Regions from separate parts of the Hydrogenophaga sedimenti genome, predicted to be linked through region 1. Evidence: predicted binding sites of a transcription regulator. Region 1 holds the regulator's gene; each other region holds the start of a gene.
The links. Region 1 encodes sigma-54, which starts transcription at its own class of promoters, with help from an activator protein. Its sites were predicted from a motif close to TGGCANGNAANCTGCTTT; they were not measured.

Region 1 (9,460 bases):
GCAGACGGCCACGGTGAGCCAGAGGTGCTGGCGCTGCAGGCCCATGCGCAGCACATGCGCGTTCTGCGGGCCGATCGCCATGATCAGCGAGAGGCTCAGCACCATGCCGGAGGTGAAGGTGGGAAAAGCGAGGGTCATGGTTCTGGAATCCGTGGAAAGAAGGAATGCGATGGCGGCAGTGTGTGCCTTTCCGGTCTTTTGTTAAATGGATTCAACTTAAAATGAGATCACTCAAGAAATAATTGATTCATGCTAGACGCCCGCCCCCTCGATGCCCTGGCCGCCGTGGTCGAACACGGCGGTTTCGGGCCGGCCGCCCAGGCGCTGAACCTGACCCTGGCGGCGGTGTCGTTGCGCATCAAGTCGCTGGAAGAGCAACTGGGCCAGCGCCTGCTGGTGCGCGGCAAGACGGTGCGTCCGACCGTGGCCGGGCAGGCCTTGCTGGCGCATGTGAAGCAGGTGCGGCTGATGGAGACCGATCTGCTGGCCGGACTGCGCGGCGATGCGGCGCGGGCCGGCGATGGCTGGCAGAGCCTGAGCGTGGCGATCAACGCCGATTCGGTCTCCGGCTGGTTCCTGCCCGGCGTGGCGCCGCTGCTGCAGCGGCACCGCCTGTTGCTGGATGTGGTGATCGACGACCAGGACCACACGCACGCGCTGCTGCGCAGTGGCGATGTGATCGGTTGCGTGACGGCGCTGGCCGAGCCGATGCGCGGCTGCGTGGCCGAACCGCTCGGCGTGGCGCGCTACTGCTGCGTGGCGGCGCCCGAAATGGTCGCGCAGTGCCGCACGCCTTCCGGTGCAGTGTCACCGCACCAGCTGCTGGCCCTGCCGGCCATCATCTTCAACCGCAAGGATGCCTTGCAGGACGCGTTCCTGAAACAGCACTTCGGCCTGAGCCAGCCCAATTACCCGCGCCACTACGCACCGGCGGTGGACGCCTTCGAGAAAGCGATCGAACTGGGACTGGGCTGGGGCATGGTGCCCGAACAGCATCTGCCGGGGCGGCCCGGGATGCAGGAACTGCTGCCGGGCGCGACGGTGGACGTGGCCCTGTACTGGCAACACTGGGCGCGCGAACCGCTGTCGGCACAACGGCTTACACAGGCGGTCAAGGACGCGGCGCACGCCGCACTGCCGCAGAAATCAAACTAGTGGTCTGCACGGCAAGGCGCAGCAGGAGCGAGGTGCCTTGCCCAGTCACACCGCGGAACCGGCTTCGCCGGGCCGCAGGTGTGGTCCCCCCGCGCAGCAGGGGGGAAGCCGCGTCAGCGGCGCAGGGGGGTCAGCCCTTGAGGCAGGTGCTCATGAACTTCTTGCGCTCGTCGCCCTTGAGTGCCTTGGTCTTGGCGTCGGCGTTGCAGGTCTTCATCTTGTTCTGCTGGCTGTTGCCACCGGCGGCGGCTTCATCGCCGGACAGGCAGCCCTTCATGAAGGTCTTGCGCTCGTCGCCCTTGAGGGCCTTGGCCTTCGGGTCGGCGTTGCAGGTCTTCATGCGGTTCTGTTGCTCGGTCGGCTTCTTTTCGGCGGCCGGGGCAGCTGCAGCGGCGGCAGCCGGTGCGGCGGCGGGCGCGGCCGCCGGGGCCTTGGCGGCGGGTGCTGCCGCAGCGGCAGGAGCCGCGGCAGGCGCCTTGGCCGGGGCAGCAGCGGGGGCTGCGGTCTGGGCCATGGCCATGGAAAGGGAACCAGTCAGGGCGATCAGGGTCAGCAGATGTTTCATGTCTTGCCTTTGGGTAGGGATGAGCCCGGGATCGGGCGCAGGCACGATACACCTTTTTTTCTTAAGGCTTTCTGACGGGGCGCCCCGGGTTTTCCAGTGCACCGTCCGGCGGTGTCGGCCCGCCCGCCACCTAAAATCGCTGCCCTATGCTCAAGATCAAACAGGAACTGCTGGCCGGCCTCGCTCATGCGCTGGACCAGCTCACGCCCGGCGCCGGCGACAAGGCCGCCTTCGAATCGCCCAAGGTCGCTGCCCATGGCGACTACGCCATCACGGCCGCCATGCAGCTGGCCAAGCCGCTCAGGCTCAATCCGCGCCAGGTCGGTGAATCGCTCAAGGCCGCACTGCTGGCCCTGCCGGTCTACCAGCAGTGGGTGGCCGACATCGAGATCGCCGGTCCCGGCTTCCTCAACCTGCGCCTGAAGCCCGCGGCCAAGCAGCAGATCGTCAGGGAGGTGCTGGAGGCGGCGCAGGGCTTCGGAGTCCAGCCTTCGAACGGCCAGCGCCTGATGGTCGAGTTCGTCTCCGCCAATCCCACCGGCCCGCTGCACGTGGGCCACGGCCGCCAGGCCGCGCTGGGCGATGCGATCTGCAGCCTCTACAGCACCCAGGGCTGGAACGTCCACCGCGAGTTCTATTACAACGACGCGGGCGTGCAGATCGGCACCCTGGCCACCAGCACCCAGCTGCGCGCCAAGGGCTTCAAGCCGGGCGATGCCGAATGGCCCGAAGCGGCCTACAACGGCGACTACATCCAGGACATCGCCAACGACTTCCTGGCGAAGAAAACGGTGCACGCCGACGACCGCGAATTCACCGCCAGCGGCGACGTGAACGACCTCGACAGCATCCGCCAGTTCGCCGTGGCCTACCTGCGCCACGAACAGGACCTGGACCTGCAGGCCTTCCAGGTCAAGTTCGACCACTACTACCTCGAATCCAGCCTCTACACCAGCGGCCGCGTGGACGCGACGGTGAAGAAACTGGTCGAGGCCGGCAAGACCTACGAGCAGGACGGCGCACTGTGGCTCAAGTCCACCGACTACGGCGACGACAAGGACCGCGTCATGCGCAAGGGCGACGGTTCGTACACCTACTTCGTGCCCGACGTGGCCTACCACATCAGCAAGTGGGAACGCGGTTTCAGCAAGGTCATCAACATCCAGGGCACCGACCACCACGGCACGATTGCGCGGGTGCGCGCCGGCCTGCAGGCCGCGGGCGTGGGCATCCCCGAGGGCTACCCCGACTACGTGCTGCACACCATGGTGCGTGTGGTGCGTGGGGGCGAAGAGGTCAAGATCAGCAAGCGCGCGGGCAGCTACGTGACCCTGCGCGACCTGATCGAATGGACCAGCAAGGACGCGGTGCGCTTCTTCCTGCTGTCCCGCAAGCCCGACACCGAATACACCTTCGACGTCGATCTGGCGGTGCAGAAGAACAACGACAACCCGGTCTATTACGTGCAGTACGCCCATGCGCGCATCTGCTCGGTGCTGGCTTCGTGGGGCGGTGACGCGGCCACGCTGGCGGGTGTCGACCTGTCGCCGCTGGACTCGCCGGCCGCGCAGTCGCTGATGCTGCTGCTGGCCAAGTACCCGGCCATGCTGACCTCGGCGGCCACCGACTTCGCGCCGCACGATGTGACCTTCTACCTGCGCGAACTCGCCGCCGCGTACCACAGCTACTACGACGCCGAGCGCATCCTGGTGGACGACGAAGCGGTCAAGCTGGCGCGCCTGGCGCTGGTCCGGGCGACCGCGCAGGTGTTGCACAATGGCTTGGCAGTGCTGGGCGTGAGTGCCCCGCAGAAGATGTGAGATCCCCCGATTCCATGAAAAAACTTCTTTCTCAGGCGCAAGCGCAAGGCGGCGGAACCCTGGTCGGCTTCGTGGTCGGCCTGCTCATCGGTCTGGGCCTGGCCCTGTCGGTGGCGGTGTACGTGACCCGCGTGCCGGTGCCGTTCGTGGACCGGGGCGTGACGCGCAAGCCGGCCGAAGATGCCGCCGAGGCCGAACGCAACAAGGGCTGGAACCCGAACGCCGGGCTGGTCAACAAGGCTCCGCCACTGCCCACGCCGCCGGCTCCCGCCGCGACCACGGAGACCGAGGCCGCTGCCGTGGCCAAGGATGGCAAGGACAACAAGGACGGGAAAGACGCCGCCAAGCCCGACGCAGCCAAGCCCGATGCCGCCAAGGATGGCAAGGACACCGCGTCTGCCAAGCCGGGTGCCGACCCGCTGGGCGATCTGGTGAAGGCCAAGACCGGTGCGCCGGGTGCCGATCCGGCACCGGCCGCGGGTGCCGATCCGTTCAGCTACTTTGTCCAGGCCGGCGCCTTCAAGTCGCCCGAAGAGGCGCAGGCGCAGAAGGCGCGCCTGGCCATGCTGGGCATGGAGGCCTCGATCACCGAACGCGAGCAGAACGGGCGTCAGGTGTACCGGGTCCGCATGGGGCCCTTCAACCAGAAGGGCATGGCCGACGCGACGCGGGAGCAGCTCGAAACCAATGGCGTCGAAGCCGCGCTGGTGCGGGTGCAGCGCTGAGCCTGCGCCGGCCCCGGGGGAACTTTTCCCGGTCGGGCGAGCCTGAACCGGGTCTTTTCAAGGAGTTTGAATCCATGCAACGTCGAGAATTTTCCCGCGGCCTGATGGCCGCCGGTGCCGCCGCCGCGGCGGGTCTGGGCCTGTCGCCCGCCCTGGCCCAGCGCGTGGCCTTCAAGGAAGGCACGGACTACACCAGGCTGGCCAAGCCGGCGCCCACCGACAGCCCGGCGGGCCAGGTCGAAGTGGTCGAGTTCTTCGCCTACAGCTGCATCCACTGCTTCAATTTCGAGCCGGTGTTCAGCGAGTGGATCAAGAAGCAGCCGCCGCATGTGACCGTGCGCCGCATGCCGGTGGCCTTCAACCAGAACTTCGTGCCGATGCAGCGCCTGTACTTCACGCTCGAGGCCATGGGCCTGCTGGAGCAGCTGCACGGCAAGGTGTTCAAGGCGTACCACGAAGAGCGCCTGCCGCTGACCACGACCCCGGCCATCCTGGCCTGGGTGGAGAAACAGGGCGTCAACCGCGAGAAGTTCACTGCCATCTACGACGGCGCGGCCGTCAAGTCGGCCCAGAAGGCCGTCGGCCTGCAGGACGCCTACCAGGTCGAGGGCACGCCGGCCCTGGGCATCGCCGGGCGTTTCTACATCCCCGGCCAGGGTCCCAAGACCCTGCTGGTGGCCGATTCGCTGATCGCCGAGGCCCGCAAGGGCTGATCGTCGGTCCGCCGGCACCGCACAAGGCCCGCCCTGCGCGGGCCTTGCCGTTTCCGGACAGGAATCGTCTCTTGTCAAGGGCACGAATTGCGCTTGGCACCGCTACAATGAATGCAAGATCTGTGCCCCCAAAAGCCATGCACCAACACGTCAAACCCTCCCGTCCGATCGCCTGGTTGTTTGTTGCGGCCGCCGGCCTGCTGTCCCCCTGGGCGGCGCAGGCGGAAAAAGCCGACAAGGACAAGCCCATGAACGTGGAGGCCGATGCCCTGCGTTACGAAGAGAACCGCCAGACCAGCGTGTTCAATGGCAACGTGGTGCTGACCAAGGGCACGATCGTGATGCGCGGCTCCAAGCTGGACGTGCGCCAGGATACCCAGGGCAACCAGCTCGGCCTGCTGGTGGGCACGCCCGCCACCCCCGGATTCTTCCGCCAGAAGCGCGAAGCCCTGGACGAGTGGATCGAAGGCGAAGGCGACCGCATCGAATACGACAGCAAGGCCCAGACCGTGCTGTTCACCGGCCGCGCCGTGCTGCGCCGCTACCGTGGCACGCAGCTCAATGACCAGAGCGTGGGCAGCGAGATCCTCTACAACAGCCAGACCGAGGTCTTCACCGTCAAGGGCGGCGCCGAGAGCAAGACGGCGGCCAACCCGTCCGGCCGTGTGCGCGCCATGCTGACGCCGATTCCCGAAGAGGAAAAAGCGGGCAAGACGCCGCCTCCCCAGCCGTCGGCCGAGCCGGCCACGCTGCGCCCCAGCGTCAAGATCACCGAGCCCAAGAAGTGAGCGGAACCTCCGCCAGCCCACCGGGCGCCGTGGCGAGCCAGAGCCGCCTGGAGGTCCATGGTCTGAAGAAGGCCTACGGCAGCCGCAAGGTGGTCAAGAACGTCTCGCTGTCGGTCGACAAGGGCGAGGTGGTCGGGCTGCTCGGACCCAACGGTGCCGGCAAGACGACGTCGTTCTACATGATCGTGGGCTTGCTGCGGGCCGACGGCGGCGAGATCCTGCTCGACGGCGCCCGCATCGAATCCCTGCCGATCCACCGGCGCGCCCGACTGGGTCTGGGCTATCTGCCGCAGGAAGCGTCGATCTTCCGCAAGCTCACGGTCGAGCAGAACGTGCGCGCCGTGCTGGAGTTGCAGCACAACGAGCAGGGTGAGCGGCTGTCGGAAGACGAGATCCGTGGCCGCCTCGACGAGCTGCTCAAGGACTTGCGGGTGGACCATCTGCGTCTCTCGCCGGCGCCCGCGCTGTCGGGCGGCGAGCGCCGCCGGGTCGAGATCGCCCGTGCGCTGGCGACCCGTCCGCGGTTCATCCTGCTGGACGAACCCTTTGCCGGCATCGACCCGATCGCGGTGCTGGAAATCCAGCACATCATCAGCTTTCTCAAGTCGCGTGGCATCGGTGTGCTGATCACCGACCACAACGTGCGCGAGACACTGGGCATCTGCGACCACGCCTACATCATCAGCGATGGTCAGGTGCTGGCCAGCGGTACCACCGCCGAGATCGTGGAGAACGCCGAGGTGCGCCGCGTCTATCTCGGCGAAAACTTCCGCATGTGATGCCCTGAGCGGATGAAGCAAGGTCTCTCGCTGCGGGTCTCGCAGCATCTCGCCCTCACCCCCCAGCTGCAGCAATCGATCCGGCTGTTGCAGCTGTCGACGCTCGAAATGGCCCAGGAAGTCGAGCAGATGCTCGACGAGAACCCTTTCCTCGACCGCGGGGAAGAAACGGCCGAACGCGAAGAGTTCGGCGTCGAGGCTGCCGATGCGCCGGTCGTGGCCGCCGACCAACTGGCGGAGGCGGCACAAACCGCGCCGGAGCCGCGCCTGCCCGACGCCGACACACGCAGCTCGTCCACGGAGTCGTCCGAGAGCGGGGGCGCCGACGAGGTCGAGAGCCGGCTCGACGGCGCGTCCCCGGTGGAAGAGAGCTGGGAAGGCGACGGCACGGTCGAGATGGCGCCCGACGACAGCGAGTGGGGCGGCGACGCGCCGGCGCGCAACAACAACGCGTCCGGCGGCGACGACGAAACCGCGACCGCGGCCGAACTGGCCCGCGAGCCGGTCAGCCTGCAGGACCACCTGCACGAGCAGGCGCGCTGCCTGCGTCTGTCGGACGAAGATGCTGCGGCCCTGTATTTCCTGATCGAGTCGCTCAACGACGACGGTTACCTCGACGAGAGCCTGCACGATCTGGCGCGGGCCTGCTGGCACCTGACCGCCTCGGCGCCGGCCGAAGCCGAACCGCCGTTCGAAGAAGTCGAGGCGATCGAGCAGCGGCTGGGCACGGCGCTGCAATGGCTGCAGCAGATGGAGCCCTCCGGCGTCGGCGCCCGCGATCTGGGCGAATGCCTGCGGCTGCAGATCCTGGAACTGCGCAACACGCCCGCGGCGCGGGCCGCGCTGGCGATCTGCGAGCAGCCGCTGGAGCTGATCGCCAAGCGCGATGTCAAGCGCCTGTGCGCGAGCACCGGACAGGACGACGAGGCCGTGCGCTCCGGCCTGGCGCTGATCGCGCGGCTGGAGCCCAAGCCTGGCCGGCGTTTTGTCGATGTCGAACGCAACGTGGTGGTGCCCGACGTGATCGTCACGCGCGCCGGCCGCGGCTTCAAGGTCACGCTCAACGCCGAGGTCATGCCGCGCCTGCGGGTGCACGACGTCTACGCGAACGCCATGCGCGGGCGCGGCCGCGACGGTGGCGGCGAAGCCGGTCACGCCGCGATGCAGCAGCGCCTGCAGGAAGCACGCTGGTTCATCAAGAACATCCAGCAGCGCTTCGACACCATCCTGCGCGTGTCCTCGGCCATCGTCGAGCGCCAGCGCAACTTCTTCATGCACGGCGAACTGGCGATGCGCCCGCTGGTGCTGCGCGAGATCGCCGACGAGCTGGGCCTGCACGAATCGACCATCAGCCGCGTCACCACCGCCAAGTACATGGCCACGCCGTTCGGCACCTACGAGCTGAAGTATTTCTTCGGCTCCAGCCTGGGCACCGAGACCGGTGGCAACGCGTCGAGCACGGCGGTGCGCGCCCTGCTCAAGCAGTTCATCGCGTCCGAAGAACCGTCCAAGCCGCTGTCGGACAACCAGCTCTCGGACCTGCTCAAGGAGCAGGGCATCGAGTGCGCGCGCCGCACGGTCGCGAAATACCGCGAGGCGCTGCGCATCGCGCCCGCGAACCTGCGCAAAGCTTTGTAACCCCCTGCGCCGCTTCGCGTCACCCCCCAGGGGGCTGCACCAACGGCCCGGCAAAGCCGGTTCCGTGGTGCACGCTGGAAGGGGTCTGTGCCGAACGTGCTGTGTTTGTCCATTAGGTTTCCATTCATGAACCAGCTTCAACTCTTCCTCCCCTGCGCCGCGGGCGTGGAGGACTACCTGGCCGCCGAGGTCACGCGCATCACCGGCGAGACCGAGGTGCAGAAGTGGCGCGCCGGGGTGGCGCTGCAGGCTTCGTGGCGCGACGCGCTCAAGCTCAACCTGCATTGCCGGCTGGCGCAGCGCGTGCTGGTGCAGCTCTGGCACGGCGGCTACCGCAGCGAGAACGACCTGTACCAGGCCGCCGGCGAGATCGCCTGGGAAATCTGGTTCACGCCGCAGCAGACCATCAAGGTCGAGATCACGGCGCAGCACAGCCCGCTCAAGAGCCTGAACTTCGCGGCGCTCAAGATCAAGGACGCGGTCTGTGACCGCTTTCGCGACAGGCGCGGCGAGCGGCCCAGCGTCGACACCACCTGGCCCGACGTGCGGCTCTACGCCCACCTGACCACCGACACCGTCAGCCTCTACATCGACACCTCGGGCGAGCCGCTGTTCAAGCGCGGCTGGCGCGAGGACAAGGGCGATGCGCCGCTGAAGGAAACCCTGGCGGCGGCCATGATCGCGGCGACCGGCTGGAACGGCGCCGAGGCGGCCACGCTGGACGACATCGTGCCGCTGTACGACCCCTGCTGCGGCAGCGGCACGGTGGCGATCGAGGCGGCGCAGATCGCGCTGCACGTGGCGCCGGGCCTGCAGCGCCGTTTTGCGTTCGAGAAGCTGCTGCCGTTCCAGCCGCACGTCTGGCACGCGCTCAAGGACGAGGCCGCGAAACAGCGCCGCGACTGGCCGGCCGGGCGCAAGCCCATCGTGTTCGGCAGCGACGTCGCGTTCCGCATGGTCGACTTCGCGCAGCGCAACGCCGAACGCGCGGGCGTGGCGTTCGCGATGGAATTGCGTGGCGGCGACGCGCTGCAGCGCATGCCGCCGACGGATCGACCCGGCGTGATGCTGCTGAACCCGCCCTATGGCGAGCGCATCGCGGCCGCCGGTGTGGCCGGACAGAATGCGCAGGAGCGCGCCGTCGAGCGCGGTGGCCGCGCGCCACGCACCTTCACCGTGGGCGCCAAACCTGCGCCCGAGGCGGGCCTGGGCCGCGAGAGCGCGCAGATGGCCGATGGCAGCGACGGCAGCGATTTCTTCCAGCAGCTGGCGACGCA
Region 2 (9,460 bases), on a different contig from region 1:
GGCCAGGGCCTGGCCAAGCTGTCGTCGGCCCTGGTCGGGGCGTTCCCGACCAGCTCCTCGTTCTCGCGTTCGGCCCTCAATCTCTACGCGGGCGCGCAGACCGGCTGGGCCACGATTTTCTCGGTCGGCGTGGTGCTGGCCGCGCTGCTGTTCCTGATTCCGGTGCTGCACCATGTGCCGCGCGCGGTGCTGGCGGCGATCGTGGTGGTCGCGGTGCTGGGCCTGATCAAGCCGCGCGAGTTCCTCAAGCTCTGGCGCCTGAGCCGGGTGGAAGCGGGCATCGCGGCCGCGACGGTGGTGATCACGCTGCTGGCCGCGCCGCAGCTGTACTGGGGTGTGCTGGCCGGCGTGCTGATGTCGCTCTCGCACTTCCTTTACCTGCGCCTGCACCCGCGCATCATCGAGGTCGGCCTGCACGGCGACGGCAGCCTGCGCGACCGGCACCTGTGGTCGCTGCCGCCACTGGCGCCCGACCTGTACGCGCTGCGCATGGACGCGGCGCTGGACTTCGCGACCGCCAATGCGATCGAGCGCAATGTCACCGAATACCTCTCGGCCCACCCCGGCACGCGCCACGTGATGCTGATCGCGCACCCGATCAACTGGATCGACGCCACCGGGGTCGAGGCCTTCGGCCGGCTTGAATCGCTGCTGTCGGTCCGGCAGGTCGCACTGCATCTGGTCGGCACCAAGCTGCCGGTGGAAAATGCCTTGCGCGGCGCCGGCCACCTGCGGCCGCGCCCCGACCTGCACCTCTACCGCACCGAAGCCGACGCCCTCAAGGCCTGCGCCGCCCTGCGCGGCGAGACGCAGGACTGGGTCAGCCCCTGACCGTCTTGAAGCGGCGGGCATTCACCCCATCTGGATCGTTTCAAGGAGCCGCACCATGTCCCGACTACCCACCTATTACGTCTCGCACGGCGGCGGCCCCTGGCCCTGGATGCGGGAGCAGAACGGCTCGCGCTATGCGGTGCTGCAAGCCTCGCTGCAGGCCATGGCCAAAGAAACCGAAGGCCGGGTGCGCGCCATCCTGGTGGTCACCGCGCACTGGGAGACGCCGGCCTTCGCGCTGTCGTCATCGCCGCAGCCGGGCATGATCTACGACTACTACGGCTTCCCCGCCCACACCTACCAGATCCACTACCGCGCGCCGGGCTCGCCCGAACTGGCACAGCGCGCGATGGCGCTGCTGCAGGGTGGCGGGGTCGAGGCCAGCCTGGACCCGGAGCGCGGCTTCGACCACGGCACCTTCTCGGTCCTGCAGGCCACCTACCCAGAGGCGCGCATCCCGGTGGTTCAGCTGTCGATCCGCGCCGACTTCGACCCGGCCGCGCACCTGGCCGCGGGCCGGCTGCTGGCGCCGCTGCGCGACGAAGGCATCCTGATCGTCGGCAGCGGCCTCAGTTACCACAACCTGCGCATGTTCGGCCCGGCCGGCCGCGCACCTTCGCACGCCTTCGATGCCTGGCTGCAGCACGCGCTCACCGTCGCCGGTCCGGACGAACGCGATGCGCTGCTGCTGGAATGGGAAACCGCGCCGTCGGCCCGCGCCGCGCACGCGCGCGAAGACCACCTGATTCCGCTCATGGTGGCCGTCGGCGCGGCGCACGCGGAACAGGGCACCTGCGTCTACCACGAAGACGATTTCTTCGGGTCGCTGGCGGCCTCAAGCTTTCGCTTCGGCCCGCTGAACGGGTGAGGCGGTCTCGGGCCCGAAACACAGCCCGACATCCGGACACTCGGCGCAGCTGGGCGACTTGCAGATCATGATCTCCGCCCGCTCGCAGAGCTGGCGGTAGAAGAACTTCTTCCACTTCATGTGGTCGACATTGCGCGCCGCCAGGGCCGGGAACCAGCGCCCGATGAGCTGCGTCAGCGCATCGCGCGACGGCAGGCCCAGGTCCTGCCAGAGGTGCTGGTCGCCCAGGCTCGCACAGGCGATCTGCCAGGCCACGTGATAGAGCTCGGCCTTGGGGCCGGCCGCCCGGTCGGCGTGGTCGAGCAGCAGCGCCATCAGGTCGTCGATCTCGTCGTTGCGCGCGCGCATGCGCCCTTCGAGCGCGGCCCAGTCCAGGCGGGGGGCGACCGGCTGCAGCATGGCGGGCTCCTCAGGCGTTGGCCGGGGCGTGCGTGTAGCACTTCTTGGGGCAGATGCGCGAGCAGGCGGTGCAGCCGATGCACAGCTCCTGGTGCGCGATCGTCATGACCTTCATTTCGTACTCGTCGTCGTCATCGCCGTCGAGGTCGACGCTGATGCGTTCGCCCTCGTCGTTCAGGCCGACCAGCTCCAGCACACCGCGCGGGCAGACCTTGAAGCAGCGGCCGCAGCCGATGCACTTCTCTTCGTCCAGCGAGGCGACAAAGGTCGGCGTCCAGGTCGCGCCGCTGGGCAGGGTGACGGAAAAAGCGCTCATGGTGGGGCTCCTCGATCAGGCGGCGGCAGAAGCTCTTCGGGCTTCCATCAGCGCGGCGTGGGTGTCGTGGCAGCGCTGCGCGACCGACAGGATGTTTTCCCAGTTGGTGGGCAGCTCTTCGGACAGGTCGTGCAGGTCCATCTTGGCCTGTGTCGCCTGGGCGTTGAGCTTCTTCAGGCGTTGCTTGAGTTCGTCGGCGGTCTCGCTCATGGGGTTCTCCGTTCAGGCGCCGTAGTTCGCGACGTCGGGGTAGGTGCGGATCATGGTCACGGCTTCGGTCAGGAACTTGCCGCCCGCGTCGGCCAGCTTGGCCAGCGAGGGGAAGCCGAAGCGGTGCACGTCGCGCAGCTGCTTGTTGACCACGATCAGGCGGCCGGCGATCAGCACCATGCGGCCGAAGCCTTCGTGGCTCATCTTCATCATGGGCGAGACCATCTGGCCGGTCTCGCGCTCGATCGCCACCGCGATGGCGTTGTAGAAGATCTCCAGGTGCCACAGCGTCTCGGGATCGGGGTCGCCCATGATGGGGATCGCGCGCCGTTCTTCGGCCGTGTGGATGAAGGGCTTGAGCAGCTGCAGGTCGCTCTTGTTCTCCCAGGTCCCGTGGGTGTCCTGGGCGCGCATCTGCTTGATCAGTTGCTGGATGAACGGCGTGGCCAACATGGCCTCGTCGCTGGCGGGAGTCGTTTCCAGGGTGGCGGCTTCAGCCATGGGTCACCTCGTCGTCTTCAAAGTCAAAGGAAGGGGCTGCGTCCTTTTGCAAGGCCTTGCGCAGCCATGGGGGCGGTGTGCCCTTGAGCACCACCAGCAGTTTTTCCAGGATCTCGGCGATCGACTCCGGCTGCGGCACCTTGATCGGGTGGATCTTGGAGGCGACCACGCGCGCAGCGCCCGAACCGCCGATGGCCGCGACGTACAGGATCGCGCAGTCGTGGATGGCGTCGAGCTTGGGCGCGAGCTTGTCCTCGTCGCCGTCTTCCTGCAGCTTGTCGCCGAAGTCGAAGCTCTGCACGAAGCGGTGGCCCTCGGGCGTCATCTCGTAGACCAGGATGTGCTTGGCCCAGCCGAAGTGCGCGTTGACGCTCTCCTTGTCCTGGGTGGCGAAGGCGATCTTCATGGTGGACTCCTGGTGGCGGGTGGTTCAGGCGCTGGCCTCGGCCAGCGGGTTGGGGGGGATGGCGCTGGAGACGCCACCACGGGCGGTGGCGGCTCGGCGGGCTTCCGGCGTGAGCGGCCAGTCGCCCGCGTGGTGGTGCGGGATCTGCTCGATCATCAGGTTGGCGATCTCGAAGATCAGGTTCATGGTCCCGCGGTAGCCGACCTGCACGCGGTGCGCATTGCCCACCCGGTCGAACACCGGAAAGCCCATGCGCAGCAGCGGCTTGCCCAGGCGTTCGGCGGCCTGGCGGCCGTGCGCGTGAGTGACGATCAGGTCGCAGTCTTGCGCGCCGGTTTCCAGGTCTTCGAGGTCACCGAGCAGCACCTTCTCGGCGGGCAGCAGCGCGTGCGCGGCCGACGGCGTGGTGCTGATGCAGCAGCTCAGCTCGGCGCCCATCTCGTGCAGCAGCGCGCCGATCGCCAGCAGCAGGTCGGGCTCGGCGCCGATGGCGACCTTGATGCCGCCGGTGTGGAAGTGGCCGTCGAGCATGGCGTCCAGCAGCTGGCTGCGCTGGCGGCGGTACTTGGCCGGCACCGGGCGGCCGCTGTGCTGCGACAGCCGCATCAGGAAGTGGTCGTTGGCCTCGATGCCGGTCAGGCGCTCGAAGATCTCGCAGGGCGCGCCGCTGATCGCCCGCAGCGCCTCGGCGCCTTCGCGGGTCTGCTCGCCGACGCCGATGGTCCACGACGAGGCGCCGGCCGCACGGATCTCTTCGAGCGAGGTGCCGCCCAGCGTGGTGCCGCGCCAGTCGGGCGGGATGTGGCCGTCCAGCGAACCCGAGATGTCCGGCAGCACGATGGCCTTCAGGCCGAAGGCCTCGATGGTCTCGCGCAGTTCGTCGATGTCGCCGGGCGACAGGTGGCTGCCCGGCAGCAGCGTGACCTGGTCGTGCACCAGCGGCAGCGGCTTCACCAGCGACTTCACGATGCCGGTGATCGCGTGCTTGAAACCGTCCTCAAAGGCGCCGACGTAGTCGGGCGTCGAGACGTAGATGATCTCGGTGTCGGCCAGCTCCGGGTGTTTCTGGCGCGCCAGCGCGAGGAAGCCGTTCACGTCGTCGCCCTTGGTCTCGGTCAGGCCGGTCGAGCAGATCGCGATCAGCCGGGGCGCTGCGCGCTTGCGGATGTTCAGCAGCGCCGCCTCGATGTTCTCGTAGCCACCGAGGATGGTGGTGACCTCGTTCATCGCCGTGGTCTGCAGCGGAATCGCTTCCTTGAAGTGCCGCACCAGCAGCACCAGACCAAACGAGGTGCAGCCCTGCGAGCCGTGCATCACCGGCATGCAGCTGTCCAGCCCGAGGAAGGCCATGCTCGCGCCCAGCGGCTGGCTCATCTTGAGCGGGTTGACGGTGCAGGCTTTTTTCGATTCGACGACGCTGGCCATGGGGTGCTCCGTGCGGTTCGCTCAGACGGGGACTTCTTCGGGCTCCAGCCCCATGGCCTTCGCGGCCACGGCACTGAGGTGCGCCGTCTGGTCCACCAGCGGCAGCGTCTCGCCATCGTCGCCCCAGGGCGCGGCGATGCGCACGCGCTGCCAGACCGGGTTGGACAGCGCGCGGTCGATCTGGTGCACGAGTTCCACCATGCCTTCGTAGCCCGCGTAGGCGTGGTGGCGTTCCTGGTTGATGTCCAGCCAGGGCATGCGCGCCTTGAGCGCCACGAACTGCGAGCGACCGCCGCTGAGCATGAAGTCGGCGCGGGCGTCCTTGAGCATCGCGTACATCTCGCGCGGCGTCATGTCGTCGATCATGTGGGCGTCGGCGCCCTCGCCCATGATCTCCTTGAGCTTTTCCTTGTCCTCTTTCGTGCTCTTCTTGACGCTGGTGCCGACGATTTCCATGCCGCCTTCCTGCAGCGCCGCGACCACCGACCAGGACTTCACGCCACCGGTGATCAGCAGCACGCGCTTGCCGGTCAGGCGCGCCTTGTATTCGGCGATGCGCTTGAAGGCCCGCGCCTCTTCGACCTCGATCAGGCGCTCGGTGCGCTCCATCAGTTCGGCGTCGGCGCCCTGCTGCACCAGCAGCCTGGCGATCTCGCGCAGCGTCTCGCTCATGTCGCTGATGCCGTAGAACGAGCCCTCGAAGTACGGGATGCCGTAGCGCTGCTGCATCTTGGTCGCGATGTTGATCATCGACTTGCTGCAGACCATCATGTTGACCTTGGCGCGGTGGGCGCTGGCGATCTCGTGGTACTTGCCGTCGCCGCTGATGCAGGAAAGCACGCGGATGCCCAGCGCGTCCAGCAGCGGCTTGACCTGCCAGAGCTCGCCGACCAGGTTGTACTCGCCGATGATGTTGATGTCGTACGGCGTGGTGAACTCGGGTTCCACCGTGCCGATCACGTAGTCCAGGATGGCCTCGGCGCCCAGCTTGTTGCCCAGGTTCTTGGGGCCGGCAAAACCCGGCGCGTTGACCGGGATCACCGGCTTGCCGAACTTCTCGGCCGCGCGCTGGCACACGGCTTCGATGTCGTCGCCGGTCAGTGCGGTGACGCAGGTCTGGTAGACGAAGACCGCCGGAGGGTCGTACTTTTCGATGATTTCGCGGATCGACTTGAACAGGCGCTTCTCTCCGCCGTAGATCACGTCGAGCTCGCTGATGTCGGTGGTGAAGCCGGTACGGTAGATCTTGGAGTGCGAGGAGGCGCTGTGGCGGTTGTCCCAGCTGTTGCCTTCGCAGGCGATCGGGCCGTGCACCAGGTGGGCCACGTCGGCCACCGGCTGCAGCGCGATCTTGGCGCCGTCGAAGGCGCAGCCACCGGCCGCCGCGCCGGGCGAGAGCTGCTTGGTGCAGCCCTTCTTGCGTTCCTTCTCGCTCTTGCCCTGGTTGACGTCGCAGCCGGGCTCTTCGAACACTTCAGCGATCTTGGCCTTCAGCGATACCGACATGGCGAGCTCCTGTCAACGTGGGGTACTCGCCCTTTGCAGGTTTGATGCCAGGCCTTCAGACGGGGTTTTCGGCGCTGTCAGGGGACTTCAGTGAAGGGTTTGAAGCAATCGCGACGGATGGTTTGCGACGGGTCGTGGGAGATCAGACATCGGAAGGCAGCGGCTTGCCTTCCCGGTGCAGTTCAATCCAGCGCTTGAGCTCGGCCACATGCCCGGCCTCCTCGTCGGCGAACTCCTTGGCCAGGGCGCGCAGCTCGGGGTCGATGGTGCTCTTCATGACATTGCTGTAGTAGTCCATCCCGGCCTGTTCGGCCTCGAGCGCGACCTCCAGCGCCTGCTCGCGGCCCAGCATCGGGTCGGCCGCCCAGATCGCCGCGGCTTCCGGGCTCTCGATGTCCGGCCAGCTGTAGTCCTCCGGGCGCAGCGGCGGCAGATCGCGGTAGCCGGCGCGTTCGCGTGCGTCGGCCAGGTGCAGCTTCGAATAGTCCGCCAGCTGGCGGAACAGGCGCCCCACTTCGCGGTTGCCCTGGGTGAGCATCGCGTCGGCCAGCTGGCCGAAACGCAGCGCCGCTTCTTGTTCAAGGCGAATGGCGTGAACAAGAAATTCTTCAACGGAGTTCATGGTGTGCTTTCTTCAATAGTCCAGGCCAAACCAGAGCGGTTCGCGTTTGCGCAGATCGGAGATCAGTTCCAGCGTCGCCGGCACCAGCGCGCGCACGCCGTACCAGACAGCTTCGCGGCGCGGCTGTCCGCCCGACTCCAGCAGGTGGTGCAGCTGTCCCCAGCCCTGCCAGTCGATGCGGTGGAGCCGCTGGTGCAGCTCGGGCGCCAGGTGCGCCAGGGTCTGCGACATCACCAGCAGCTGCGACTCGACCACGTGCAGCGTGGCCTCGCTGGCGAACAGCTCGTCCTCGCTCTGCAGCTCCGCCAGCAGCTTCAGGATCGTTTCACCCGCGATCCGCACGATGTCGCACTGCATGCGGTGCAGCATGGGCGTTCCTTCAGAGGTTGTCGGCCAGCACTTCGAGCGACAGCAATTGCTGGTGCAGGGCGTGGCGGGCGCGCCAGCGCGTGGCGTCGCAGAGCCAGGTGTCGGCACCTTCGGTGGCCAGCACCGCTTCGCTGTCGGACCAGTAGACACGGCGCTCGCCCGGCCGCGCCGCCAGCGCCGCCAGCAGTGCCGCGCGTTCGTCCACCGGATCGGGACTGAGCACACCGCGCCCCAGCAGGTGGTCGGCGCGGTAGAGCGTGGTGTTCCAGCCGAACTGGTCACCCAGCGCGCAGACCGACGGGAACGCGGCGCGGGCCTCGGCGTCGACCTGCTCATGCCCCAGCGCGTCCAGCAGGGCGCGCGGCGTCACCTCGTCGAACAGTTCCCAGGCTTCGCAGGCATCGTCGGCCGCGATCTTGCGCGACAGGTCGGCCAGGTGGTAGGCGAACCAGGCGGCCGGTTCACCTTCGGGGGGACATTCGACGACATAGATCATGGCGCCCCGATCACTCCACGCCTTCGGCGACGGCCTTGGCCCACATCGCGCGGCGCAGCCGCTGCGCGATCGCCATCGGGCTGGTGTCGATGGTCCGCTGCTCGGCCGTCATCGCGCCCTGCGCGATCGCGGCTTCTTCGTGGGTCAGCGGCAGCCGGCCCGCCATGTGCGTGGCGCCCGGCACCGCCGCCAGGATCGCCTGGCGGTTCGGGTGCTCGATCAGCGGCACCAGCGTGTCGGCTTCCTTGAGCCCAGCGAGGCACACCCAGCCGTCGATCACCTCGACCAGGCGGCCGTCCTGCGTGGTCTTGACGAGGGTGGCGTACGGACGGCGCCGGGCCGCTCCCAAGGCGTCCGCGCCCCCTTGGGGGGCAGGAAACGAAGCTTCCGGGGGGGCGACATTCATCATGTTCAGAACTCCACCAGGATGTCTTCGCTGCGCACCACGAACTGGCAGGCCAGTCGCCACGGCGGCGGCAGGTCTTTCGTCTCGGCGTCTTCGATCTGCTGCTGCGTGATCTTGCCGGCGAAGCGCAGCACCGTTTTTTCCTTCTCGGTCAGAGCGACACCGATCGGCGTCTTGTCCGACAGCACCGTCACCTTGAGCTGGCAGGAACCGCACTCGCCGTTCTCGCACTCGAAGTCCAGCGGCACATTGTTCGCCTTCGCCACCGCCAGCAAAGTCCGCGTATCGCCCGCCACCGCATAGACCGTCAGGTCCTTCTTCATGCGCGGCGAACTGAAAGTCACATTGGCCATAAGACCCTCACTGAAAGAGATGTCCGGGGCCGCAGCGACCTGGGTGAGCAAGGGGAGCCCAATCCAGGCCGCCGCGGAACCGGCTTTGCCGGGCCGCCAGCGGCGCCCCCTGGGGGGTGACGCGCGCAGCGCGGCGCGGGGGGGACCCAGTTACCGGATGATGTCGTACGAGTAGTCCGTCTTGCCCGGAACAATCGTGTTCGCATCCAGGGCCTCGAAGAACTCGTCCAGCAGGTTCACCAGCACGCGCATGCCGCCCTCGTAGCCCCAGGTGGGGAAACGGTGGTAGTGGTGGCGATCGAAGATCGGGAACACCATGCGCACCAGCGGCGTGCCGGTGTCGCGCTCCAGGTACTTGCCGTAGGTGTTGCCGATCAGAAAGTCCACCGGCTCCGTGAACAGCAGGCTGCGCATGTGCCACAGGTCGCGCTTGGGGTAGACCTTGCAGCCGGCACCGTAGGGCGAGCTGTCGAACAGTTTCTGCACCTTGGCGGCCCAGGTTTCGGTGCCGTTGGTGGCCAGCACATGGGCCGGTTCGGCGCCCAGCTCCAGCAGGAACTGCGCGTAACCGATCATCTGGTCCGGGTCGCCATACAGGGCATAGCGCTTGCCGTGCAGGTGGGCCTGGCTGTCGGCCATGGCGTCGACCAGCAGGCCGCGTTCGAGTTCCAGCTCGGCCGGGATCGGCTTGCCGGTCAGGCGGCTGATGGCCATCAGGAACTGATCGGTGCCGGCCACGCCCACGGGCGCGT
Region 3 (9,460 bases), on a different contig from region 1:
GCGAGACCACGCCGGACCACACGATGGTGATCAGCACGGCCTTGGCCTGCACCCAGACCTGGCTGGCGATGGAGTAGGCGTCGCCGGTGATCATGGCCACGGTGGTCCAGTCGGCGACGGCCGAGGGGCCGCCCAGGTTGGGGCTGTTGAACACGCCGGTCAGCAGGGCACCCAGGATGCCGCAGACACCGTGCACGCCGAACACGTCCAGCGAGTCGTCGGCGCCCAGGATCTTCTTCAGACCCGTCACACCCCACAGACCAGCGAAGCCAGCCAGCAGACCGATCACCAGGCCACCGACCACGCCGACGTTGCCGGCGGCGGGGGTGATGGCGACCAGGCCGGCGACGGCACCGGAGGCGGCACCCAGCATCGAAGCCTTGCCCTTGGCCAGGGCTTCACCCACGCACCAGGCCAGCACGGCGGCGGCGGTGGCGAAGAAGGTGTTGATGAAGGCCAGGGCGGCGAAGCCGTTGGCTTCCAGAGCGGAACCGGCGTTGAAACCGAACCAGCCCACCCACAGCAGCGAGGCGCCGACCATGGTCAGGGTCAGGCTGTGCGGGGCCATGGCTTCCTTGCCGTAGCCGATGCGCTTGCCGACCATGAAGGCACCGACGATACCGGCGACGGCGGCGTTGATGTGCACCACGGTACCGCCAGCGAAGTCCAGCGCACCCATCTGCCAGATGTAGCCGGCCTTGCCGTTCATGGCGTCGACCACTTCCTTGCCGGTGTAGGCGTCAGGACCCATCCAGAACCAGACCATGTGGGCGATCGGGGCGTAGGAGAAGGTGAACCAGATCGCGCAGAACAGCAGCACGGCGCTGAACTTCATGCGCTCGGCGAACGAGCCCACGATCAGGGTGCAGGTGATGCCGGCGAAGGTGGCCTGGAAGGCGGCGAACACGATCTCGTACATCGGCGTGTTCTTGCTGAAGGTCGCGCCGTTGGCGAAGGTGCCGGCGGCGTTGTCCCAGACGCCCTTCATGAACAGGCGGTCGAAACCACCGATGAAGGCGTTGCCCTCGGTGAAGGCCAGGCTGTAGCCGTAGACGGCCCACAGCACGACGATCAGCGAGAAGGTCACCATCACCTGCATCAGCACCGACAGCATGTTCTTGCTGCGGACCAGGCCGCCATAGAACAGCGCCAGGCCAGGCACGGTCATCAGGATGACCAGCAGGGTCGCGACAAACATCCAGGCGGTATCGCCCTTGTTCGGAGACGGTGCGGGAGCGGCAGCGGCCTCGGCGGGCTTGGCTTCTTCCGCAGGCTTGGCAGCGTCAGCCGGTGCAGCGGCCGCTTCGGCCGGCTTGGCGGCGTCGGCAGCGGGCGCCGCAGCAGGAGCGTCGGCGGGCTTGGCAGCCTCGGCCGGCGCGGCGGCAGCCGCCGCGGCGGGCGCTTCGGCCGGCTTGGGGGCGTCTTCGGCCATGGCGCTGAAGGCGCCGAAGGTCAGGCCTGCACCCAGCAGCAGGGTGGCGAGTAGCTTTTTCATGTTGGTGCTCTTTCTGATTCGGGTGCTGGGATCAGAGGGCTTCCTTGCCGGTCTCGCCGGTGCGGATGCGAACCACCTGTTCGAGGGAGGTGACGAAGATCTTCCCGTCGCCGATCTTTCCGGTGCGCGCGGCACCTTCGATGGCTTCGATCACGCGGTCGACCAGGCTGTCGTCGACCGCGGCTTCGATCTTGACCTTGGGCAGGAAGTCGACGACGTATTCGGCGCCGCGATAGAGCTCGGTGTGGCCCTTCTGGCGTCCGAAGCCCTTGACTTCGGTGACGGTGATGCCCTGCACGCCCATGCCGGAGAGCGCCTCGCGCACCTCGTCCAGCTTGAACGGCTTGATGATGGCGGAAACCATTTTCATGCTGTGTTACCTCTTCTTCGGTGGGATGGTGCCGGGCGGCAAGGCCTGGAGACACCACGGTTTGATGCAATCGCTGACAGGTCAATGCACGGACCGTGCCAGCCGGCCCCTCCCCTCGGTCTTCCGCATGGTTTACAGAGGGATACATCCCCCCGGGAGGGGCTGCGGTACGCCCCACCCCATGCCATGATTTCCGCGCGCCGGCCATCAGGCCGCACCAAACATGTGCACGGCGACCCGCAACCGGTCGCGCACCGAAACAGGGAGGAATGAGCAAATGGGTTTGTCATTGGTGCACAGCCGCGCGCTGATCGGGCTCGAAGCCCGGCCGGTGCAGGTCGAAGTCCATCTGGCCAACGGCCTGCCCAGCTTCACGCTGGTCGGCCTGGTCGACACCGAAGTCAAGGAAGCGCGCGAGCGCGTGCGATCAGCGATCGCCAACGCAGGGCTCGAATTCCCGAGCAACAAGCGCATCACCGTCAATCTCGCGCCGGCCGACCTGCCCAAGGACTCCGGTCGTTTCGACCTGCCGATCGCGCTGGGCATCCTAGCTGCGGCGGGCCAGATCGACAGCGCGAAGCTGGTCGGCTGGGAATTCGCGGGGGAGCTGTCGCTGGGCGGCGAGCTGCGGCCGGTGCGCGGCGCGCTGGCGATGAGCCTGGCGCTGCACCGCGGCGGTGAATCGGGCCGGCCCACCCGGCTGGTGCTGCCGCCGGGCAGTGCCGAAGAGGCCGCGCTGGTGCCGCAGGCCCAGGTGTTCCGCGCCCGCCACCTGCTGGACGTGGTCGCGCAGTTCCTGCCCGACGGGGCCAACGGCGCACCCGAGACCGTACCGGACGAAGCGGCCTGGGCGCGCCTGTCGCCGACGCCGCCCGGCTCGCGCGAAACCTACTCCGACCTGGCCGACGTCAAGGGGCAGGCGGCGGCACGGCGCGCGCTGGAGATTGCGGCCGCCGGGGGGCATTCCATCTTGATGCTTGGCCCGCCAGGTTCGGGCAAGAGCATGCTGGCCCAGCGCTTTGCCGGCCTGCTGCCGGCCATGGACACCGACGAGGCGCTGGAGTCGGCAGCCGTGGCCTCGCTGGCCGGCCGCTTCCATCCGGACCGCTGGGGTCTGCGCCCGACCTGCGCGCCGCACCACAGCGCCAGCGCGGTCGCGCTGGTCGGTGGTGGCTCACCGCCGAAACCTGGCGAAATTTCACTCGCGCACCACGGTGTGCTGTTTCTCGACGAGCTGCCAGAGTTCCCGCGCGCCGCGCTCGAAGCCCTGCGCGAACCGCTGGAGAGTGGCCACATCCGCATCTCGCGCGCGGCGATGCAAAGCGAATTTCCCGCACGGTTTCAGCTGGTGGCCGCGATGAATCCATGTCCCTGCGGCTTTCTCGGCCACCCGACCCAGCCCTGCCGCGACACGCCCGACCAGATCGCCCGCTACCAGGGGCGCCTGAGCGGCCCGCTGCTGGACCGCATCGACCTGCATGTGGAGGTACCCGCCCTGCCCGCCGACGAACTGCTCAAGCGTGGCGCCGGCGAAGCGAGTGCCACGGTGCGCGAGCGCGTGGTGGCGGCGCGTGCGCGCGCGCAGGCGCGCCAGGGCCACATCAACCAGAAGCTCTCGGGCCAGTCGCTGGACGAACATGCGCAGGTCGAACCGGCGGCCCTGAAGTTCCTGCAGACCGCCGCCGCGCGGCTGGGCTGGAGCGCGCGCAGCACGCACCGCGCCCTGCGCGTGGCGCGCACGATTGCCGACCTCGCGGGCAGTGAGTCGGTGGGCGTGGCGCAGATCGCCGAAGCGGTGCAGTACCGGCGGGCACTGCGGGCCGCGGGCTAGGTTTCGCGCGCCGGCTGTGGGCCTGAGCGGGGCGTGGTCAGCGGCGCTCGGCTTCCTGGCGCCGGGTCTCTTCCATCTGGCGGAAACGCACGCAGACCGGGTCGCTCGCGTAGCCCGGCTTGCCGCACTCGCGCATGCGGCAGAAATCGCGCGCGAACACGTTGCTGCTGCCCGCACACAGCTGGTCGACCGAGGGCGCGGCGGTCGGCGCCGGTGCCGCGGCCGGTGCGTTGGCCTGGGCAACGGCGGCGGGCGTGGCGGAAGCCGGGCTGGCGGCGGCGGCCAATGCGTCGGTGCGGCGGCGGGCTTCGTCGGCGCGTTGTTTCTCCTGGGCGACTTTCAGGCGTTGCTGTTCCAGCACCGCCGCGCGGGCACGGTCCTGGCGCTCCAGCATCTCGACCGACTGGTGCAGGCGGTCGACCGCGGCGGCCGACTCCGGTTCGGCGTTCGCGCTACCGCCAACGGGAGGATCCACCGGGCTGGCGGCGGGCACGGCCGTCAGCGGCTGCAGCGGTGCGTTCGCGGCGGCCGGTCCTCCCGCAGCAGCAGGGGCCGACACCGCAGGCCGGGCCGCGGCCTGGGCCGGCGCCGGGCTTTGCTGGCGCGCCCCGAGCCACCAGCCGACGCCCAGGGCCAGCACCGCACCCACGATGGCGGCGGTCCAGCGCGAGCGGGACGGGCTGCTGGCCGCACGTGCGGCCGCGGCCCGGCGCCGCCGCTCCCGCGGGTCCGCGGACGGATCGGCTTCGCCCGGCCGCTCCAGCGGTCGTGCGCATCCCCGGCAGAACCGGGCCTTGTCCCGGTTTTCCGCGCCACAGGACGGACACACAAGCGCCATGGATGCAGTGTTCAAGCAGGAGGGGAAAAGGGTTTTAGCACAACCCCTGTCAGAGACTGGGCCCCAGCCAGCGCCGCAGTTCGGACGCCTCGACACCGCTGCGCGCCGCCAGATCCTGCACCTGGTCGTCGCCGATCCTGCCGACGTTGAAGTAGGTGCTGTCCGGGTGCGCGAGATAGAAGCCGCTGACGCTGGCGGCCGGCGTCATGGCCAGGCTGTCGGTCAGCGCCATGCCAATCTCGTCGGCCTGCAGCAGCGCGAACATGGCGCGCTTGACCGAGTGGTCCGGGCAGGCCGGGTAGCCCGGCGCCGGGCGGATGCCCTGGTACTTCTCTTTGATCAGGTCTTCACCGGACAGCGCTTCGCCCGCCGCGTAGCCCCAGAGGTCGGTGCGCACGCGGTGGTGCATGCATTCGGCCATCGCCTCGGCCAGCCGGTCGGCCAGGGCCTTGAACAGGATCGCGCTGTAGTCGTCGTGCGCGGCCAGGAACTGCTGTTCCTTCTTCTCGGCGCCGACACCGGCCGTCACCGCGAACAGGCCCACGTAGTCGGCCGTGCCCGCCGGCGCCACGAAGTCGGCCAGGCAACGGCTGGGGCGCATGACGCCGTCAATCTCCTGCTTCTCGGTCTGCTGGCGCAGGCCGTGCCAGGTCAGCACCGGCTGCTGGCGCGCTTCGTCGGCGTAGAGCGCGATGTCGTCCGCGTTCACGCGGTTGGCCGGGTAGAGGCCGATCACCGCGTTCGCCGTCAGCCAGCGGCCGTCGACGATCTTCTTGAGCATGGCCTGCGCGTCGGCGAACACCTTGCGCGCCTGCTCACCGACCACCTCATCGTCGAGGATCGCCGGGTACGGGCCGGCCAGGTCCCAGGTCTGGAAGAACGGGCCCCAGTCGATGTACTTCGCGGCCTCGGCCAGATCGAAGTTCTTGAACACGCGGCGGCCAATGAAGCGGGGCGCGACCGGCGCGTGGGCAGTGAAGTCGACCGGTGTCGCATTGGCGCGGGCCTGGGCCAGCGGCCACAGCGGCACCTGCTTCTTGCTGGCGTGCTGCTGGCGCACCTTCTCGTAGTCGGCGTTGAGCTCGGCCAGGTACTGCACGCGGCCGTCGCCGATCAGGCCCTGCGCCACGCTCACGCTGCGCGAGGCGTCGGGCACGTAGACCACCGGTCCGGCGTAGTGCGGCGAGATCTTCACCGCCGTGTGCACCCGGCTGGTGGTCGCGCCGCCGATCAGCAGCGGAATGCCCTTCTCGCGGAAATGCGGGTCCTTCTGCATCTCGGCCGCCACCACCTGCATCTCTTCCAGGCTGGGCGTGATCAGGCCCGACAGACCCACGATGTCGGCGCCCTCTTCCTTGGCCTTCTTCAGGATGTCCTGCCAGGGCACCATCACGCCCATGTTCACGACCTCGAAGTTGTTGCACTGCAGGACCACCGTCACGATGTTCTTGCCGATGTCGTGCACGTCGCCCTTGACGGTCGCGATCACGATCTTGCCCTTGCTCTTCACGTCGCCGCCGGCCGCTTCGAGCTGGCGCTTTTCTTCCTCGATGTAGGGCAGCAGGTGGGCCACGGCCTGCTTCATCACGCGCGCGCTTTTCACCACCTGGGGCAGGAACATCTTGCCGGCGCCGAACAGGTCGCCGACCACGTTCATGCCGTCCATCAGCGGGCCTTCGATCACGTGCAGCGGGCGGCCGCCGGTGGCCTGGATCTCCTGCCACATCTCTTCGGTGTCTTCGCTGATGAACTCGTTCATGCCGCGCACCAGCGCGTGCGAGAGGCGCTCGCGGATCGGCAGCGCGCGCCATTCGTTCTTCTTGCTGTCGTCCTTGGCCGCACCCTTGGCGCTCTCGGCCACTTCCACCAGGCGCTCGCCGGCGTCCGGGCGGCGGTTGAGCACCACGTCTTCCACCCGCGCGCGCAGCTCGGGTTCGATCTCGTCGTAGACGCCGACCATGCCGGCGTTGACGATGCCCATGTCCATGCCCGCCTGGATGGCGTGGTACAGGAACACGGTGTGGATGGCCTCGCGCACCGGGTCGTTGCCACGGAAGCTGAACGACACGTTGGACACGCCGCCACTGACCTTGGCGCCCGGCAGGTGCTGCTTGATCCAGCGCGTGGCCTCGATGAAGTCGACCGCGTAGTTGTTGTGCTCTTCGATGCCGGTGGCGATGGCGAAGATGTTGGGGTCGAAGATGATGTCTTCGGGCGGGAAGCCCACTTCGTCGACCAGCACGCGGTAGGCGCGCTCGCAGATCTCGATCTTGCGTTCGTAGGTGTCGGCCTGGCCTTTTTCATCGAAGGCCATGACCACGGCGGCCGCGCCGTAGCGCTTGACCAGACCCGCCTGGCGCTTGAACTCGGCCACGCCCTCCTTCATCGAGATCGAGTTGACGATGCCCTTGCCCTGGATGCACTGCAGGCCGGCCTCGATCACGCTCCACTTCGAAGAGTCGATCATGATCGGCACGCGCGCGATGTCGGGCTCGCCCGCGATCAGGTTCAGGAAACGCACCATGGCGGCCTGGCTGTCGAGCATGGCCTCGTCCATGTTGATGTCGATCACCTGCGCACCGTTCTCGACCTGCTGGCGGGCCACGGCCAGCGCGTCCTCGTAGCGGCCTTCGAGGACCATGCGCGCGAACACCTTGGAACCCGTCACGTTGGTGCGCTCGCCGACGTTGACGAACAGGCTGCCCTCGCCGATGCGCAGCGGCTCCAGGCCGGACAGCAGCATGGGAGGAACGGAGACGGGGGTGGAGGCAGGAACTGCAGACATGGGGCTCACCAGGGTTGCGGACAGAAACTGGTGAGCGCCGTTGGAACCGGCCAGGCCGGCAGGGCGGTGGCCGCCCCTTGCCCCAAGCCTGACGCCGGTCGGAAACCGGCGCTGCAGCGCTCCTTGAGGGAGCGCAATTTTAGCGGCTGGCCTTGGCTTTCGCCGGGCGCTCGGCGCCGGCGGGTTCGGCCTGGTGCACCTTGGCAAAGGTCAGGATGACCTCGCGCACGATCTTGCGCTGCGGCGCCGGCAGGGAAAGGAATGCGTCGAAGGTTTCGCGCTCCACATGGCCGACCCCTTCGTCCCAGCGCTGGCGCCGCTCCTGCACCTGATGACGGACCGCCACCCCGAACCGCAGCACCTCCGGCTCCACCCCCAGCCAGTCGGCCAGCACCAGTAGCTTGTCCTGCGACGGGATCGCCTCGCCGCGCAACCAGCGCCGCACCCCCTGCAGCGTGACCGAGCGCCCCCAGTAGCGGGTGTTGAACTCGCGTTCGAGCACCACCGGGCGCAGCGGATAGCCGGCGCTCGTCATGGCGTCACGCAGGCGCCGGCCAAATTCGGTCTTTTCATCCATGAACACGAAGTTAAGTGTGGATTCTCCCTTGATTACACTTTTTGTTCTTTTCAGAATAAACTTTTTGTTCAATTCAGGGAGCAAGAAATGAACCGATCCATGTTGAACCGGCTGCCGGACATCGTCGCGCTGGCACGCCAGCGCGCCCGCGAGCTGTGGACCCACTCCACCCAGACCCGGACCTCGCACCGCCGCCCGGCCTGGTCCGTGGCCCGGCTGGCGGCCGAGACGGACGCCGGACACCGGGTGTCGCTGCTGTGCGGCGACGACCTCTCGGTGATGTCCGGCCTGTTGTCGGGCCAGGCGCAGGACGGCCCGCTGGCGGGCCGGGTGTCGCTGGTCTGGCTCTCGGACTGCGCGGCCCCTCCGCCGGACAGCCTGAACACCCCCACCAGCTCGATGCAGGCCCGCGTGCGCCGGCTGATCGAACTCTCCACCCGGCTGTTCCTCGCCCGCGACCTGCTCGTCGAACAGGGTGCCCTGGTCGTCACGGCGGACACCGACCCGGACCGTTGCGCCGAACGGCTGCTGGGCGCGGTGTTCGGTCACACCCGGGCGCTGCCCCCCGGCAAGAACCCCCCTTCGAGCGCACGCGCCTACCTCGCCGGCACGGCGGTGCCGAAGAACCTGTCTGTCGGGTCGGGGCCGACGCTGCTGGGTGACCTGGTCCGCGCGTGCACCGGCCGCGACGACCACGTGCTGGTGATGGGCGCCCAGCCGGCCTGCGCGGTCTGGGTCGCGTCCCTGGAACGGCGCTGGGTGCTGGCGCAGTCCCAGCCGCTGACCTTTTCCGTGCTGCGCGAACACATCATTGCCCGGCAGCTGGACCTGGCCCAGCGCCGGCTCACCAGCGAATCGCCGCGCGAATGGGCCGGCGGCCCCCTCAGCCCCGCGCGTCGAACGCCGTGATCGCGCGCGCCACCTGGCCGATCGGCAGCACGTCGTCGACCGCGCCCAGCGCCACCGCTTCCTTGGGCATGCCGTAGACCACGCAGCTGGCCTCGTCCTGCGCCAGCGTGCGGGCGCCCAGGTCGTGCAGCAGCTTCATGCCGCGCGCGCCGTCGTCCCCCATGCCGGTGAGGATAATCGCCAGCGCGTCGCGTCCGGCGCAATCGGCGGCCGAGCGGAACAGCACGTCCACCGAGGGCTTGTGGCGGTTGACCGGCGGACCGTCGGCGACCGCCACGAAGTACTGGCCGGCGTTCTTGCGCAGCTGCATGTGGCGCCCGCCCGGCGCGATCAGCACCACGCCGCGTTCGAGCCGGTCGCCGTCGCGCGCCTCGCGCACCTGCACCGCGCACAGGCCGTCCAGCCGCTGCGCGTACATCGCCGTGAATTTTTCGGGCATGTGCAGCACGATCGCCATGCCCGGGCTGTCGCCAGGCAATGCGACCAGCACCGATTCGATGGCCTGCGTGCCGCCGGTGGAGGCACCGAGCACGATGGGCTTGTTGACCGAGAGCGCGTGCAGGCCGGCCAGCGGCGGACGGGACGCCGCGGCCTGCGGGCGCTCGGCGGGCGCCGTCGCGCGGCGGGGGTGCGAGCGGGCCGCGGTCTTGAGCGT

Region 2: the regulator sigma-54 is predicted to act here: its motif matches at 6,495-6,512, upstream of nifE (nitrogenase iron-molybdenum cofactor biosynthesis protein NifE).
Region 3: the regulator sigma-54 is predicted to act here: its motif matches at 1,949-1,966, upstream of ACS5NL_RS14235 (P-II family nitrogen regulator).

Annotation. Positions count from the first base shown of each region.
Region 1 is NZ_JBPZHA010000001.1:532,606-542,065, forward strand. It holds gene ACS5NL_RS02475 (LysE/ArgO family amino acid transporter) at 1-138, opposite strand, end outside; gene ACS5NL_RS02480 (HTH-type transcriptional regulator ArgP) at 250-1,155, shown strand; gene ACS5NL_RS02485 (PsiF family protein) at 1,286-1,720, opposite strand; gene argS (arginine--tRNA ligase) at 1,867-3,540, shown strand; gene ACS5NL_RS02495 (SPOR domain-containing protein) at 3,555-4,265, shown strand; gene ACS5NL_RS02500 (thiol:disulfide interchange protein DsbA/DsbL) at 4,340-4,978, shown strand; gene lptA (lipopolysaccharide transport periplasmic protein LptA) at 5,116-5,766, shown strand; gene lptB (LPS export ABC transporter ATP-binding protein) at 5,763-6,545, shown strand; gene ACS5NL_RS02515 (RNA polymerase factor sigma-54) at 6,558-8,183, shown strand; gene ACS5NL_RS02520 (THUMP domain-containing class I SAM-dependent RNA methyltransferase) at 8,310-9,460, shown strand, end outside.
Region 2 is NZ_JBPZHA010000019.1:12,100-21,559, reverse strand. It holds gene ACS5NL_RS21820 (SulP family inorganic anion transporter) at 1-831, shown strand, start outside; gene ACS5NL_RS21815 (DODA-type extradiol aromatic ring-opening family dioxygenase) at 887-1,699, shown strand; gene ACS5NL_RS21810 (nitrogen fixation protein NifQ) at 1,667-2,098, opposite strand; gene fdxB (ferredoxin III, nif-specific) at 2,109-2,414, opposite strand; gene ACS5NL_RS21800 (CCE_0567 family metalloprotein) at 2,430-2,624, opposite strand; gene ACS5NL_RS21795 (NifX-associated nitrogen fixation protein) at 2,637-3,125, opposite strand; gene nifX (nitrogen fixation protein NifX) at 3,118-3,531, opposite strand; gene nifN (nitrogenase iron-molybdenum cofactor biosynthesis protein NifN) at 3,556-4,956, opposite strand; gene nifE (nitrogenase iron-molybdenum cofactor biosynthesis protein NifE) at 4,978-6,462, opposite strand; gene ACS5NL_RS21775 (ferritin-like domain-containing protein) at 6,605-7,084, opposite strand; gene ACS5NL_RS21770 (hypothetical protein) at 7,097-7,453, opposite strand; gene ACS5NL_RS21765 (hypothetical protein) at 7,464-7,949, opposite strand; gene ACS5NL_RS21760 (hypothetical protein) at 7,960-8,355, opposite strand; gene ACS5NL_RS21755 (2Fe-2S iron-sulfur cluster-binding protein) at 8,361-8,708, opposite strand; gene nifK (nitrogenase molybdenum-iron protein subunit beta) at 8,859-9,460, opposite strand, start outside.
Region 3 is NZ_JBPZHA010000008.1:75,414-84,873, reverse strand. It holds gene ACS5NL_RS14240 (ammonium transporter) at 1-1,495, opposite strand, end outside; gene ACS5NL_RS14235 (P-II family nitrogen regulator) at 1,527-1,865, opposite strand; gene ACS5NL_RS14230 (YifB family Mg chelatase-like AAA ATPase) at 2,143-3,696, shown strand; gene ACS5NL_RS14225 (zinc ribbon domain-containing protein) at 3,734-4,534, opposite strand; gene metH (methionine synthase) at 4,584-7,319, opposite strand; S-adenosyl-L-homocysteine riboswitch at 7,345-7,450, opposite strand; gene ACS5NL_RS14215 (transcriptional regulator) at 7,459-7,896, opposite strand; gene ACS5NL_RS14210 (hypothetical protein) at 7,984-8,805, shown strand; gene ACS5NL_RS14205 (protein-glutamate methylesterase/protein-glutamine glutaminase) at 8,780-9,460, opposite strand, start outside.